3 regions of the Nonomuraea sp. NPDC048916 genome follow, and region 2 is predicted to be linked to each of the others. Evidence: predicted binding sites of a transcription regulator. Region 2 holds the regulator's gene; each other region holds the start of a gene.

Region 1 (5,052 bases), on a different contig from region 2:
GGCTTCAGCGGCGACGGCGGCGAGGTGCTGACCAGCGTGGACGCGGACGAGTCGGTCACCGACCTGGCCGTCTACAGCGACACCGGCGAGCAGCTGCGGCGTGCCACGCCGCCCCAGGTCGTCGCGTGGAACAGCCCGCAGGCCCTCTCGGGCGACGGCCGGACCGTGGCCAACATGGTCATGTCCGGCAAGCCCGAGCTGGTCCTGTACGACATGGAGACCGACCAGGTGACCAGCCGCACCAGGGTCAAGCTGCCCGCCGGATCCGTCCACATGATCGACTGGACCGGCGAGTCGCAGGTGACGCTGCACCTCCTTCAGGAGCGTGACGACAAGGCCGGCCTGATGACGATCGTGCGGATCGACACCGGCACCGGAACGGTCAAGACCAGGGACCGCTACGCGATGCTGAAGGACAGCTACGTCTTCGCCGCCTGCGGCGGCTGATCCTCCTCTGGTTCAGCGGCGCCCGGGACGTACGCTGCGGGGGTGAAGGTTCACTCGACCAAGGCGATGGCGGCCCGGGCGGTCGACCTGTGCGTCGCGCTGCTGCACCGGGAGCCGTCCGCCGAGTCGGTGTCCCGGGTGCTGCGCGACCACGGCGAGACCGTGACCCCGCCGCTCGACGACGCCGACCTCGCGGCCATGCGCGAGGCGGCGGCGCGGCTCGCGGAGGTCTTCGGCGCGGCCGGTCCCGAGCAGGCCGCGCGGCTGCTGAACCGGATCCTCGCCGACTCCGCCCGCCCGCCACGGCTCAGCAGCCACGGCGGCACGACCACCTGGCACCTGCACGTGGACAGCGGAGACGACGCGCCATGGGCCGAGTGGTTCCTCGCCTCATCCGCCCTGGCCCTGGCCGTGCTCCTGGCCGACCACCAGCGGGTGCCGGGCGGGCTGTGCGCCTCAGCCGGCTGCCGCCGTCCCTACCTCGACCTGGGAGGCGGCAGCCGGCGGCGCTACTGCGGCACCCGCTGCGCCACCCGCGAACGCGTCGCCGCCCACCGCGCCCGCGCCTGAACGCGGTCACGGGCGCGAGCGTCCGGACGGGCGCGACAGCAGGGCGTAGGCCGCCAGGGCCGACACCTGCAGCGCGGCGCCCGCCGGCAGGGCGGTCCCGGTGCCGGACGCGGCCAGGGGGCCGGCCAGCGCGGCGCCGGCGGCGTACGAGGTGATCTTGAGGCTGGCCCCGGTGGTGAAGATCTGGCTCCGCAGGCGAGGCGGGGCCTCGCGGTGCCGTACCGAGAACAGGGCGGTGAGCTGGGGCCCCTCCGCGACGCCGGCCAGGGCGTAGGCGAGCACGGCGACGGCGAAGTGCCCGGCCGTGGCGGCGATCACCATGGCCGCCGCCAGGACCGTCGTGGACCCCGCCAGCACGAGGTCCGGGGTGAACGGCCATCTCGTGACGCGGGCCAGCGCCGCGTTCGCGGCCAGCGCGGTGGCCGCCGTGACGGACAGCAGCAGCGCGCCGTGGCCGGCGCCGCCGGCGAGGCCGGCTCCGAGCAGGGGGGCGCTGACGACCAGCACCGCCACACCGGAGAAGGAGATCATCGAGGTGACCGTCGCCCGCCTCAGCGCGGGATTTGACGCGATCGCCCTGAACCCGGCGGCCAGCTCCTCCCGGATGCCTGCCGGAGTCGTCCCGTGGACCGGAGACTCGACGGCTGTCGCGGGCGACCCGTCCGTCGCGTCCGTCGCGTCCGTCGTGGACGTCGTGGACGTCGTGGACGTTGCGGACGTCGTCGTGACCGTCGCGGACGATGCCGGCGTCGTGGGCGGCGCGGGCGGTTCGGTGTGTGGCGTACGGGGTGAAGGAGGGGGTGAGGCGACGGGAGCCGTACGAACCGGCAGGGCGCGGGCGGCGGGGACGGCGGCGAGCAGGAGGGCGACCGACGCGACCATCGCCGTCGCGCCGCCTCCCGCGGTCGCCACCACGCCGGCCAGGGCGGGGCCCGCGAGCCCGGCGACGTTGTAGCTCATGGAGTCCAGGACGTTGGCCCCCGCCAGCCGTTCCGGACGGACGACGAGGGGAAGTTGGGCGGTCCAGCCGCCGGCCAGGGCCGGGCCGAGCAGTCCGGCGAGCGCGGCCACCCCGATCAGCGCCACCTCGGGCACCCGTCCCAGCCCGAGCAGCACGACGACGAGACCGGTGGCATATCCGAGCAGGCACCGGCCGAGCATCCGGCCGGGCCGCGCGGTGCGATCGAGCAGCACGCCCAGGAACGGCCCGCCGACCGCGGCCGTGGCGGTGAGCCCGGCCAGCAGCCACGACGCCACGGCGGGGGAGCCGGTCAGGGCGAGAGCGGCGAGGAGGAGGGCGGGGCCGGACATCTCGTCTCCGGTGCGCGCGGCCACGGCGCCGACCATGTAACGCGATAACACAGTTGAGACGTTACAGGGGAATGTCCGCGGACGGTAGAAGGCCGCGGGCGCGCGCACCGGCGGGAAGTGGCGGATAGTGGCAGTGGTGGGATCCGGCGGTGGCGTCGGCCCGGCCCGTGCGGACTGCGTGCCGTGCGGGCCGGGCAAGGCGCCCGACGTCAACCCCGCCCCGAGTCGAATGGATGTTTGAATCGCGGCGTAGTATCGGCCGTATGACGGGTGTTTTCCAAGCTTCTCTGCTCGGCCTCGACGAGGACATCGGCGTCGGCCCGCTGGAGGCGACGGTGCGCAGGACGTTCCTCGGCCATGGGGCCTGGGTCGACGTCAGGCCCGGCTGGGTGAGCGGCGCCGACACGCTGTTCGACCGGCTGGCCGAGACCGTGCCGTGGCGGGCGGAGCGGCGGCGGATGTATGACAAGGTCGTCGACGTGCCCCGGCTGCTGAAGTTCTACGACGAGGACGAGCGGCTGCCCGACCCCGTGCTCGACGACGCCAGGCGGGCGCTCAACGCCCACTACGGCGACGAGCTCGGTGAGCCCTTCCGCACGGCCGGCCTGTGCTTCTACCGTGACGGCCGCGACAGCGTCGCGTGGCACGGCGACACCATCGGCAGGGGCGGCACGGAAGACACCATGGTCGCGATCATCTCGGTCGGCGCCCCGCGCCCGCTGCTGCTCCGCCCGCGCGGCGGCGGGCCGTCGATCCGCCACGACCTGGGACACGGCGACCTCATCGTGATGGGCGGCAGTTGCCAGCGCACGTGGGAGCACGCGGTGCCCAAGACGTCCCGGCCCACGGGGCCGCGCATCAGCGTCCAGTTCCGCCCGCGCGGTGTCCGCTGAACCACCCGCCCGAGCGACCTGACCGGGCGCGGGCCGCGGATCTACGGTCAAAGGAGGCGCTGCACCACCGCGACCTGACGATCGAGGGAGGCACCGGCCCGCCCTGATCATGGCCGATCGCCGGATACGGTAGGGTTGCCGTTCTCAATAGCGAATGTCCTAGGAGGTGAGACACATCAACGCCACACCAGGCCGGGTGCTCTCATCTCGCGGCCACACGGTTCGCCCGTCGTAGGCGACCGGGGGAGAGCGCCCGTCGGCATTCCGAAAGGCTCCCTCATGTCGGGTTCCCCCGCGTTTCTCTCTTCAGCCGCCATCGTCACCAGGCTCCGGACCGCCGGCTGCGTGTTCGCCGAGGACGAGGCCCGGATGCTCATCTCCGCCGCCCGCACCGCCGCCGAGCTCGCCACCATGGTGGAGCGACGGGCCGCCGGGCTCCCCCTCGAACACGTCGTCGGCTGGGCCGAGTTCTGCGGCCTGCGCGTGGCGGTCGACCCCGGCGTCTTCGTTCCGCGTCGCCGCACCGAGTTCCTCGTCACCCAGACCCTCACCCTCGCCCGCCGATCCATGGACGCGGATCCAGCGGTCCTGGCCCACCAGGTAGCGGGTCCGCGCGATCGGGCCGTCCCGGGGGACGCCCCCGATCATGGTCTGTCCGCCCCCATCGGAGGTGCGAATCGGGTGGATTCGGATCGCGGGGTCAGGGGCTCCGCCGATCAGGACGACTCCGCCGCGCCGCGCGCCGAGAACAGGCGGCCCGTGGTCGTCGATCTCTGCTGCGGGTCGGGGGCCGTGGGGGCGGCGGTGATCGCGGGTCTCGACGGAGTCGAACTGCACGCGGTCGACATCGACCCGGCCGCGGTGCGCTGTGCCCGCCGTAACCTGGCCGCCGCCGGTCAGGTGTACGAGGGCGACCTGTACGCGCCGTTGCCCGCCTCGTTACGGGGACGCGTCGACGTCCTGGTGGCCAGCGCCCCCTACGTGCCCACCGAGGAGATCGGCCTGCTACCCGCGGAGGCGCGCGTGCACGAGCCGAGAGTCGCGCTCGACGGCGGTGCGGACGGACTCGACGTCGTACGGCGGGTGACCGCCGCGGCGCCCCGGTGGCTGGCGCCGGGCGGCCACCTGCTGGTCGAGACCAGTGAGCACCAGGCGGCGGAGACGGCGCGGGCCATCACCCGCGACGGGCTGGTCGCGCGGGTGGCCAGGTGCGACGAACTGAACGCCACCGTCGTCATCGGCGCCTGGTCCGCCCCGGGCTGACTCCGTCTGTTCGTCTTCGGTGCCTGGTCCGCTCCGGGCTGACTCCGTAGGTTCGTCTTCGGTGCCTGGTCCGCTCCGGGCTGACTCCGTAGGTTCGTCTTCGGTGCCTGGTCCGCCCCGGGCTGACTCCGTCCGTTCGTCTTCGGTACCTGACCCGCTCCGGCCTGACTCCGTCCGTTCGCCGAGTGCCGGGGTCTCAGACCTCGGGTCTGCGACCCGGCGGCTCGGGTGTCCGATCGCGAGCACGGGGGTGGGAGCCGGCCGGGGTGACGGAGTGGTGTGGGCCTCATTCGCAGCGTGTCCGTGCCCGGCGGGGAGACGTTCCGCCAGCTCCGCCCGCCTCCACGGTGCGCAGCACGGTCCCCTGCGAGCCGGAGGCCCACACCACGTCGCGGCTCACCGGCGACAGCCCGCGCAGCCGTGCGGTCACCCCGGTCTGCGTGAGCTCCCAGCCTGGTGAGGGCGCACCCGCGTGGGGCGGGAAGCGGGGCCGGAAGCGGGGCGGACGCGAGCAGGCAGGCCGCCGCCAGGGCACGGAACGCGAAAGTGGGCCTCAGGCCGGGCAACC
Region 2 (5,052 bases):
CGGAAACACAAGGTGTGGTGAACTACATCGGTGTAACTACTAGATGTTGTGGTCCAACGGTAGAAGCGCGCGACCATGAACGCAAGTTGAGCAGACCCATCCAACCGAAGTCGCTGATCAGCACAGCCTGTTTCGGCTGCCCCGGGCGTGTCGGCTCACGCGTCACTTCGCTTCGCCCTCACCACGTTCGTGAACGACTCTCACACCGGTATCCGGTTGCACATCCTTCAGCCGACTCAGAGCCTCGTCCGTGCGCGTCGTCGGAGACCCAGCCCTCACGGATGGGGATCCAACCCGCCCAGCCGGAGACCCACGACGGGCCCGCGTGGTGGGTCGCCGCGGGCACGGTGGCAGCGTGGCTCGCCGTCCTGGTGCCGAGCCAGAAGCCGCCGAGCGACAGGAGCGCCATGCCCACGACCAGGACGGCGCGGCCCCGGCGAGTCAGCCGGACGGGCGGCTTCGCCGGCCGTCTCAGCTTCCGCACCCGCTCAACGGCTCGGCCCTCACCGTCGCGTACCCGCGCCGACGCCCGAGGGCGCCTGCCCTTGCGCAACAGCCCCTTCCGCCTGCGCTCCGGCCCGCTCGCCGCCACGTCCTCGCCGGCAGGCGCCGACGCCGGCCGACCCTCCCCCCCTTCCGGCCCAGCCGTACGACCCTGCCCGGCTTGCCCCTTGACTCCAGCCCCACGCCCCGGCTTGCCCTGACGCCTCAAGCCTTCCTGACGGACTGAGCCGTCCGGACTGCGTCGAGACGCCGGCGCGGCTCCCTTCCGCCGCTGCCTGCCCTGGCGCACCGGCTCACCCTGACCGAGGACCTCCGGAGGAGCCTCGTCGGTGGGCATCCGCAAGGGTGCGGGCCCACCGTGTACGGGCCCTCGCTTGGTGCGCATCAGCGCGTCCGCGGCCCGGCCACCACTGCGCCCCGCCCTGCGCCCTTTCGGGGATCTCATCGACTCGGCGCCGGTCGCGCCTCTCCCGCCGGGCTGCGGTGCCTCTCGACGCGGCGCGACGGCGTCCTCGGAATCCACCCCTTGGCCAGGCGGGATGCCTTGGCGAGGTGCGATGCCGCCGGCAGGGTTCGCCCCTTCTCCACGAGGTCGCGTAACCCCCGGCGAATCCGCCACTCGGCCGCGAGGTCGGAGGTCGCTCCCAGGGACCTGCGCCGCTCCGCGGAACGGGGCACCATCCGTTTCCGAACGCGGCGGCGGCACGAGCCACAACCGCGGCCTCCCCGGTCTCGCCGAGCCGCGCCCCGCCTCTCGGCTATCACGTGAACCCACGCTTCCCCCCGTCTCTTGACCCGCACCCCTCGAGTGGCCGGCTCCGGCGCCGCCCCTCGCCTCAGCGCCCCCGCCCGGCGCAGCCGTCCCGCCGATCTCCCCTCGGCCGCCGGTCGGCGCGACTCCGCCCTTCGCCCCGGCCCCATCCAGCGGCGGCACCGCCCCATTCCTCCCAGGCTCCTCAAATCCGCCGAATTCCTCAGCCCCGCCGGATGACGCGACCACGCCACTCGGCGCGGCGGCCGGGGTGCCGGTGGGATCGCCGTCGGGACGGGATGCGGTGTCGTCGCCCGGCGCGTCGGCCTCGGGGTGCGCGATCTCGCGACGGCTCCGGGGGAGGTCGGCGACGCGGGCAGGCCGCTTGACGTCGTCTCCGGTGGTGTCTGTGATCCTGGTGGTTCGCACGGATGGACCTCCCACACCGTCGCGGCCCGGGGAAATGGCCAAATAAAGATCGGCGAATCGAACACGGTGTCGATCGAACTCCCGTACGATGTTGTACACCACGCTGCCAACATTTTCGAGGAAGACTCGAACAATTGTTTGAAGATGATCTTCAATGGCGATACGGTCGCTGTGTGCGACATGGAGACCACGGACCGGAAGATTCGCCGGTGAGGCGGGCAGCCGGGCGAGGAGGAAGAGCATGAGCGAGCGGGATGACGCTAACGGGGTCACTGACCTCGCGGTGCGGCGGCGTGACTCTCTGGGGCTGACCCCCAGGCAGCGCAAGATCCTCGAAGTGATTCGCGACTCGGTGCAACAGCGCGGATATCCGCCTTCCATGCGTGAGATCGGCGAGGCCGTGCAGCTGACCAGCACGTCCAGCGTGTCGCACCAGTTGACGGCGTTGCAGCGCAAGGGCTACTTGAGGCGCGACCCCCACCGGCCGCGTGCGCTGGAGGTGCGTCTGCCGGGTGAGCCTGTCCTCTGGGTAGATCCCGAGGCCAGCAGCGAGGAGTCCTCGGTCAGCCGCCCCACGGCCGCCTATGTGCCGCTGGTCGGCCGGATCGCCGCCGGTGGCCCGATCCTCGCCGAGGAGAGCGTCGAGGACGTCTTCGCCCTTCCCAAGCAGTTGGTCGGCGAGGGCACCCTGTTCCTCCTGCAGGTCGCCGGTGACTCCATGATCGAGGCCGCCATCGCCGACGGTGACTGGGTCGTCGTACGCCAGCAGCCGGTCGCGGAGAGCGGCGACATCGTGGCCGCCATGATCGACGGCGAGGCCACGGTCAAGACGTTCAAGCGCAAGGACGGCCACGTCTGGCTGGTCCCCCACAACCCCAACTACGACCCGATCCCCGGCGACGAGGCCAGCGTCCTGGGCAAGGTCGTAGCGGTGCTGCGCCGCCTCTGACCGTCGGCGCCTGCCGCGGCGCGCGGCGTCCTCGACGCCCGCGCCGTCGGTGGTGCTCGCACGGGCCACGCCGGCCCCTCCCAGAACCGAGCCGATCACCAACGCCATCGTCATCGCTTGCTTGATCATAAATCCTGAAATGTCCGCATTTAGCGGAAGGTTCGCCGAGTTCGCGACCGCTCGCGACCGCTCGCGGCGGAGGGTGATGTTCCCGCCATGCCCTGGGACCGGCCGCGAAGGAGATCTAGACTGAGCCCGTGAGTGACGAAATCCGGCTAAACGACCTTAAAGCAAGACATGATGGATTGAAGTGGGCGGAGGCTGGACCAGGAGTCATTCCCGCCTGGGTGGCGGACATGGACCTGCCCACCGCCCCCGAGGTCGTCCGAGCACTGCGACGCCGTGCCGAAGGCGATCTCGGATACCCGACCTGGCTGGTGAGTCCTCAGTGCGGTCCCCTGGCCGAGGCGTTCGCCGAACGCATGGCCACCAGGTACGGCTGGGAGGCCGATCCCCAGCATGTGCGCAGCTACACCGATCTCAACCAGGCACTCCAGGTGCTCCTGCACGTCTGGACCCGGCCCGGCGACGGCGTGGCCGTCCACACCCCGGCCTATCACCCGTTCCTCGGCACCCTGGCCACCATGGAGCGCCCGCTCCACGCCATCCAGATGCGGCCCGAGGGCGACTCGTGGCGGTTCGAGGTGCCCGACCTGTCGGGCTGCCGGGTGTTGCTGCTGGTCAACCCGCACAATCCCACGGGCCGCGTCTTCTCGCGTGAAGAGCTGGAAGGTCTGGCCGAGCACGCCGAACGGCACGACCTGCTGGTCATCTCAGACGAGATCCACGCCGACCTCGTCTACGACCCGTACGAGCACATCCCGTTCGCCACCATCCTGCCCGACCGGACCGTCACCCTGACCTCGGCCACCAAGGCGTTCAACCTCGGCGGGATCCGCTGCTCGGTGGCCCATGTCGGCTCGCCGGAGATGCGCAAGGCCTTGGACGGGCAACCGCCCTTCGTGTACGGGTCGGCCAACCTGTTCGGGGTGGAGGCGACGGTCGCAGCGTGGCGGCACGGCGACGCCTGGCTCCGGGAGACCCTCGCCCTGCTCGACCGTAACCGCCGGACGATCGCCGAACGCCTGCCCGGGGCGGTCGGCTACCGCGTCCCGGAGGCCACCTACCTGGCGTGGCTCGACTACGGCCGGCCCGGCATGGCGGAGGTGCTGGAGCGGGAGGCCAAGGTCCTGCTGAACGACGGCGCGTTGTTCGGACCCGGTGGTGACACCCACGTCCGGCTGAACTTCGCCACCACCGAGCCCATCCTGACCGAGATCCTCAACCGGCTCGCCCAGGCCGGATAGCCCACCGGCCGGCCTGCCCATCCGGTCCGCCGCCACAGCGGTGGACCGGATCGGAGGCCGAAGATCCCAAGGTCCCGAAGGTCTCGAGGGTCAGGTCCGGGACGACCAGGTCGGGGGCGGAAGCTCAGGGGGCGTCGCGGCGGGGTGCTCGTCGAGGGCGGCCAGGGCCAGCTCGACCGCCTTCTCCAGTTGCGGGTCCCGCCCGCCGACGCGGTCCTGGGGTGTGATGACCACCTCGATGTCGGGGTCCACTCCGTAGTTCTCCACGCCCCACCCTGGGCCCTCGAGCCAGAACGAGTAGCGCGGCTGGGTCACGACCGTGCCGTCGACGAGCGAGTAGCGCGAGTCGATGCCGATCACCCCGCCCCACGTCCGGGTGCCGATCAGCGGGCCGATGGCGCGGTTCTTGATGCCCGCGCTCACGATGTCGCCGTCGGATCCCGCGAACTCGTCGGTGACGGCGACGATGGGGCCGCGCGGCGAGTCCTCCGGATAACGCATCGGCTCGTAGCCGCGGACGTGCGCCCAGCCGGTGACGCGCCGGGACAGCTTCTCCAGGATGAGCTCCGACGTGTGCCCGCCGCCGTTCTCGCGGACGTCCACGACGAGCCCCTCGCGGGCCATCTCGGTACGCAGGTCGCGGTGGAACTGGGCCCATCCGGAGGCCACCATGTCGGGGACGTGCAGGTAGCCGAGGCGCCCGCCGGAAGCCCGCCTGACGAAGGCCCGTCGTCCTTCCACCCAGTCGTGGTAGCGCAGCTGGGTCTCGTCGGGGATCGGGGTGACGACCACCCTGCGCAGCTCGCCGCCGGACGCGGGCCGTACGGTGATCTCGGTCGGCTGGTCGGCGGTGCCGGACAGGCATTCGAGCGGGCCGCGGACGGGATCGACCTGGCGGCCACCCACCGCGACGATCTCGTCGCCCTCGCGGACGGCGACGCCGGGCGCGAGCAGCGGCGAGCGGGCGTCGTGGTCGGACGACTCGCCGGGCAGGATCCGCGCGATCCGCCACGCTCCCTCCTCGTCCCTGACCACGTCGGCGCCCAGGAGGC
Region 3 (5,052 bases), on a different contig from region 2:
TCAGATAGGGGTTTGTCGCAGAGCCTGGTCAGGCCTGCTTCGAGTTGGAGTCCTGGCCGCCGTCGCGCTCCACGGGCTCGTCATGCGTGCTGTCGTCACTGTCGTCCCTGGCGGGAGCGTCGCCCGGTGTCACGACACGGCCGATGGCCGCCTTCACCCACCGGGTCTCGATCCCGGGGGCGACCTCGAGGACCACGTCGTCATTGTCCACCGCGACCACGGTGCCGAACAGCCCTGTCGTGGTCATCACCCTGGCACCCGGCGCGAGGCTGTTCTGCATCTTGATCGCCTCCTGCTGACGCTTGCGCTGCGGGCGGATCAGCAGGAAGTAGAACACCACCACCAGCAGGATCAGCGGCAGGATGCTTCCGAGTTGTCCCATGTCCATAAGGGGCGACCTTCCATTGTCGTACAAGGAGTTGACACCGGCCTCGCGCCGGAAATTCCGTGCGTTGCCTCGGGCCGCGCCACTCAGCCCGTCAGCCTACACAGCCAGCCAAGCCACGGAGTGTAGGCGGTTGTTGCGAAACGCGGCAACGAAGCAGCGTTTCGGCGCGCGGGGAAGTTCCCAATTCGAAACGGTTGCAACCGTTCTGTAATCAGTCGAAAAGCGTAGCTCCGAACGCATCTGGGGGTGGAGTCATGCCCAGGTGGTGCCAGGCCGCGGCGGTGGCGACCCGGCCGCGTGGGGTCCTGGCCAGCAGGCCCTGGCGTACGAGGAAGGGCTCGGCCACCACTTCGACGGTCTCGGGCTCCTCGCCCACGGCCACCGCCAGCGTGGACAGGCCCACCGGGCCGCCCCCGAACTTGCGCAGCAGCGCGCCGAGCACGGCCCGGTCGAGCCGGTCGAGCCCTTCGGCGTCGACCTCGTAGAGGTTGAGGGCCGCGGAGGCGATGTCGCGGTCGATGACGCCGTCGGCCCGCACGTCGGCGAAGTCGCGCACCCGGCGCAGCAGCCGGTTGGCGATGCGCGGCGTGCCACGCGAGCGCCTGGCGATCTCGTGCGCGCCCTCGGGCGGCAGCGTCACCCCGAGCAGCCTGGCCGAGCGGTAGAGCACCTGCTCGAGCTCCTCGACCTGGTAGAAGTCCATGTGGGCGGTGAAGCCGAACCTGTCGCGCAGTGGCGCGGGCAGGAGCCCCGCCCTGGTGGTGGCGCCGACCAGGGTGAACGGCGAGATGTCGAGCGGGATGGCGGTGGCCCCGGGGCCCTTGCCGACCACGATGTCGACCCTGAAGTCCTCCATCGCGAGGTAGAGCATCTCCTCGGCGGGCCGCGCCATCCGGTGGATCTCGTCGATGAACAGCACCTCGCCCTCGGCCAGGGTGGACAGGATGGCCGCGAGGTCGCCGGCCCGCTCCAGGGCCGGCCCTGACGTGATGCGGAGTGGCATGCTCAACTCGGCTGCGATGATCATAGCGAGGGTCGTCTTGCCCAGCCCCGGTGATCCGCTCATCAGCATGTGGTCGGGTGGCCGGCTGCGCCGCAGCGCGCTCTCGAGCACCAGCGACAGCTGCTCGCGCACGCGCGCCTGGCCGATGAACTCGTCGAGCCGCTTGGGCCGCAGCGCCGCCTCGATCTGCGACTCCTCGCCCTCGGCGTCGGGCGACACGAGGTCTCGCTCCAGGCTCACGCCCGCACCTCCCTCACAGGGCTCACTCCGAGGGTAGGGCACCGGCCCGTCCTGGCGATCATCGGACGCTCAGCGCCCGCAGCGCCGCCTTCAGCAGGGCGGCCACCTGGGGTGGGCGGCCGGCGGCCAGGTCGGCGTCGGCCTCGGGCTCGACGACGGCGATGGCCTCGTCGGCGTCCTTGCTCGAATAGCCGAGCCCCACGAGCCCGGAGTGCACCTGGTCGCGCCAGGGCGCGGCCCGGCGGCCGCCGTTGAGCGCGGCGTCGACGGTCTCGTCGGGGGTGCCGAGGCGGTCTCTCAGCTCCAGGACGATGCGCTGGGCGCCCTTCTGGCCGATGCCCGGCACCTGGGTGAGCGCCTTGAGGTCGGCTCCGGCCACGGCGACCCGCAGGGCGTTGGGCGAGTGGACGGCGAGCATGGCCAGGGCCAGCTTGGGGCCCACGCCGCCGGCCGTCTGGAGCAGCTCGAAGACCACGCGTTCGTCCTCGGTGGCGAAGCCGTAGAGGGTGAGGGACTCCTCGCGCACCACGAGCGAGGTGGCCAGGCGCGCCCCCTCGCCGGTGCGGAGCGTGGCCAGGGTGCCGGGCGTGCAGTGGACCAGGATGCCGACGCCGCCGACCTCGATCACGGCGCCGTCGGGCGCGACGGCAGTCACCCGGCCGGTCACCGAGGCGATCACAGCTGCACGTCCTTGCGCGGCGCGCGGGCCCGTGCCTGCTTGGCCACCGCCTCGGCGAGGCGGTGCTGTGCGCCGCCGCGCCAGACATGGCAGATGGCCAGCGCGAGCGCGTCGGCCGCGTCGGCCGGCTTGGGCATCTCGCCGAGCCTCAGCAGGCGGGTCACCATGACGCCGATCTGCTTCTTGTCGGCGGTGCCGCTGCCGGTGATGGCGGCCTTGACCTCGGACGGCGTGTGGAGGGCGACGGGCAGCCCGCGCCTGGCCGCGCAGAGGACCGCGATGCCCGCGGCCTGGGCGGTGCCCATGACCGTGCGGACGTTGTGCTGGCTGAACACCCGCTCGACCGCCACGGCGTCGGGGCGCACCTCGTCGAGCCACCGCTCGATGCCGACCTCGATGCCCACCAGCCGCGCGCCCAGCTCCTCGTCGGCGCCGGTGCGCACGACCCCGACGGCCACCAGGGACAGCGGCGCGCCGGGACGGCCCTCGACCGCTCCCAGGCCGCACCGGGTCAGCCCCGGATCGACGCCCATCACCCGCACCGGCCTGCCTCCCCGCGCCGCCGAACACCTGTTCGGCACGAGACTCTACCCCGGCGGGAGTGGCCGCGCACCGCGAAACGCCCGTCGGACGCCCGTCAGAAGTGCCCGTCGGAAGTCCCCGTCCGGCGTGCGTCAGATGTACGGAGGCCCGTCAGAAGTAGTCGAGCATGTACGGCCGGGCGGCGAAGGCGGTGTCGAGGGCCTCGTCGTGGCGGTCGTCGCCGGACATGAGCCCGCTGCGGCGCAGGGTGGCGGCAGGGATCCCGGCGTACAGGGCGGACAGGGCGTTGACCGTGAGCCTGGGGCCGTCGCCCGCCCCCGTGCGGGTGGCCGTGCCGCGGCCGTCGGCGACCTCCAGCCGCCACCGGCCCGTGTTGCCCGGCCGCAGCGGGTCGTCGACCTCGACGTCGGCCCGCAGCGAAACCCCGGCCGGATAGCCCCGGCGCTCGACGGCCGCGGCCACGTCGATCACCCTGAACATCCAGCGCACGAGGCTGACCTTCTCCTTCGAGCGTTCACGCAGCAGCCACAGCACGGGATCGTCCGGCGCCACGGGGGCGGTGACGTGCTCGGCGATCGAGGAGGAGGTGCCGACCAGCGACCACAGGGCCCTCGCGGTCGCCTCGGACCCGGCGACCAGGTTCTCGACCCTGATGTCCTGGCCGTCCCAGCGGTAGACGACGTAGCCGTCGTCGGCGAGATAGAGGAAGTCGTCCGCCTCGTCGAGCCAGAGCGCCCAGGTGCGCTCGTCCCACGAGACCGGGCCGGAGGCCCGCGCCGCGCCGTGCACGCGGTGCAGCACGGCGACGACCTCGGCCGCGTCGTCCGGCCCCATCCTGCGCAGCTTGACCTGGCCGGACGGCCGGATCGCGCGGAGCGCCTCGGCCGGGAGGGTGGCCAGGTGCTGGGCCCCGGCGTGCTCGTACCCGATGGAGCGGTAGATCGGCGTCGTGGCGGGATAGAGCGCGGAGACGGCGTCGCCGAACTCCGCGGCGCGCGCGACGACCGCGCTCATGATCTGCCGGCCCACTCCCCTGCCCCGGTCCTCCGGGCTGACGGTGACGCCCGCGATCCCGGCCATCGGCTGCGGCCTGCCGTGCCACCACTGGGTGAAGCCACCCACCCGGGCGGCGGCGGTGAGGCGGGCGCCGTCGAACGCGCCCAGGTAGCGGCCCTCGGCCAGGACGGGCCGCATGGCCTTGCGCCAGGTCGCGGTGTGGGCGGCCGAGAGCACGCCGAAGGAGCGTTTGCGGAGGTCGAGTATGGCGTCGAGGTCATCGGGGGTCAGGTCACGAATTTCCACAATGCGCCAACCTACGCGGCAGGTGTCCGGGAATGCGAACTGATTCCGGTGGTGATGACCAGCCGGTCGAGGTAGAGCAGTTGCGCCGCCACCAGCGCGGCCAGGGCGACGAGCAGCACGGCGAGCGGGGTGGTCAGCCCGGCGTCGGGGGTCGCCGCGCGGAAGTCGCTCAGCTGCCGCAGCAGGGCGACGGGGGCGGTGGCGAGGCCGGGGTCGTGCGCGGTCAGCAGCGGCCAGAGCAGGTCCTGGGCGTTGGCCAGGGCGACCGCGCCGGCCAGGATGCCCGCCATGGGCAGGGACGGGCGCACGACGCCGCCGGAGAAGTCGCCGCCGGCGCGCTCGGCCAGCCCCTTGCAGAGCAGGGTCAGCACCAGCAACGCGGGCACAGACACCAGGAAAGGAGGAAATAGCGCGACAAAGGTGTCGATAAGGCCCATGTCGCTCACGGCCTGCCAGTCGGCGACGCTGAGCGGCCCGGTTCCCACGAACAACCACGGCCCGAACGGCAACAGCAGCCACTCGCTGCGGCGCCCCAGCGGGCGCAGCCCGCCGATGCCGAGCGCCGCCAGATAGGCGACGCCGACGGAGACCAGCGCGCCCACCACCGCGGGCACCCACGTGTTGACCTGCGTGCGCGCCCCGGAGCCCGGCGTCTCGCCTCCCGCGAGCAGGGCGGACAGCCAGGGCCAGGCCCAGACCAGCGCGATCAGGGTCACGAGGGCCAGCGCCACCAGCCCGATCGCCGTGCCGGCCGCGGACGCACCCCGTGCGCGGCCCTGAGCACGCCGCTGGGCGACGCGCGTCGCGGGGGCCTGCACTGGTGCGGCCTCCGGTCGTTCGGCCCCCTGGCCGTGCACGGGAGCCTGGTACGAGGGCGTCTGTCCGTATGCGGACCCC

Evidence for each region. The regulator LexA, encoded in region 2, represses DNA repair genes until DNA is damaged. The targets are predictions, from matches to a motif close to TCGAACANNTGTTCGA.
Region 1: the regulator LexA is predicted to act here: its motif matches at 2,554-2,569, upstream of AB0C16_RS10980 (alpha-ketoglutarate-dependent dioxygenase AlkB).
Region 3: the regulator LexA is predicted to act here: its motif matches at 2,873-2,888, upstream of ruvC (crossover junction endodeoxyribonuclease RuvC).

The regions. Positions count from the first base shown of each region.
Region 1 is NZ_JBEZFS010000009.1:27,092-32,143, reverse strand. Features, by position in the region: gene AB0C16_RS10995 (hypothetical protein) at 1-447, shown strand, start outside; gene AB0C16_RS10990 (CGNR zinc finger domain-containing protein) at 490-1,017, shown strand; gene AB0C16_RS10985 (MFS transporter) at 1,024-2,379, opposite strand; gene AB0C16_RS10980 (alpha-ketoglutarate-dependent dioxygenase AlkB) at 2,592-3,221, shown strand; gene AB0C16_RS10975 (putative protein N(5)-glutamine methyltransferase) at 3,501-4,484, shown strand.
Region 2 is NZ_JBEZFS010000018.1:128,882-133,933, reverse strand. Features, by position in the region: gene AB0C16_RS21550 (hypothetical protein) at 1,589-1,897, shown strand; gene lexA (transcriptional repressor LexA) at 1,926-2,633, shown strand; gene AB0C16_RS21540 (aminotransferase class I/II-fold pyridoxal phosphate-dependent enzyme) at 2,990-4,000, shown strand; gene AB0C16_RS21535 (PDZ domain-containing protein) at 4,091-5,052, opposite strand, start outside.
Region 3 is NZ_JBEZFS010000043.1:49,997-55,048, reverse strand. Features, by position in the region: gene yajC (preprotein translocase subunit YajC) at 29-382, opposite strand; gene ruvB (Holliday junction branch migration DNA helicase RuvB) at 600-1,631, opposite strand; gene ruvA (Holliday junction branch migration protein RuvA) at 1,690-2,310, opposite strand; gene ruvC (crossover junction endodeoxyribonuclease RuvC) at 2,307-2,852, opposite strand; gene AB0C16_RS33890 (GNAT family N-acetyltransferase) at 3,004-4,155, opposite strand; gene AB0C16_RS33885 (hypothetical protein) at 4,167-5,052, opposite strand, start outside.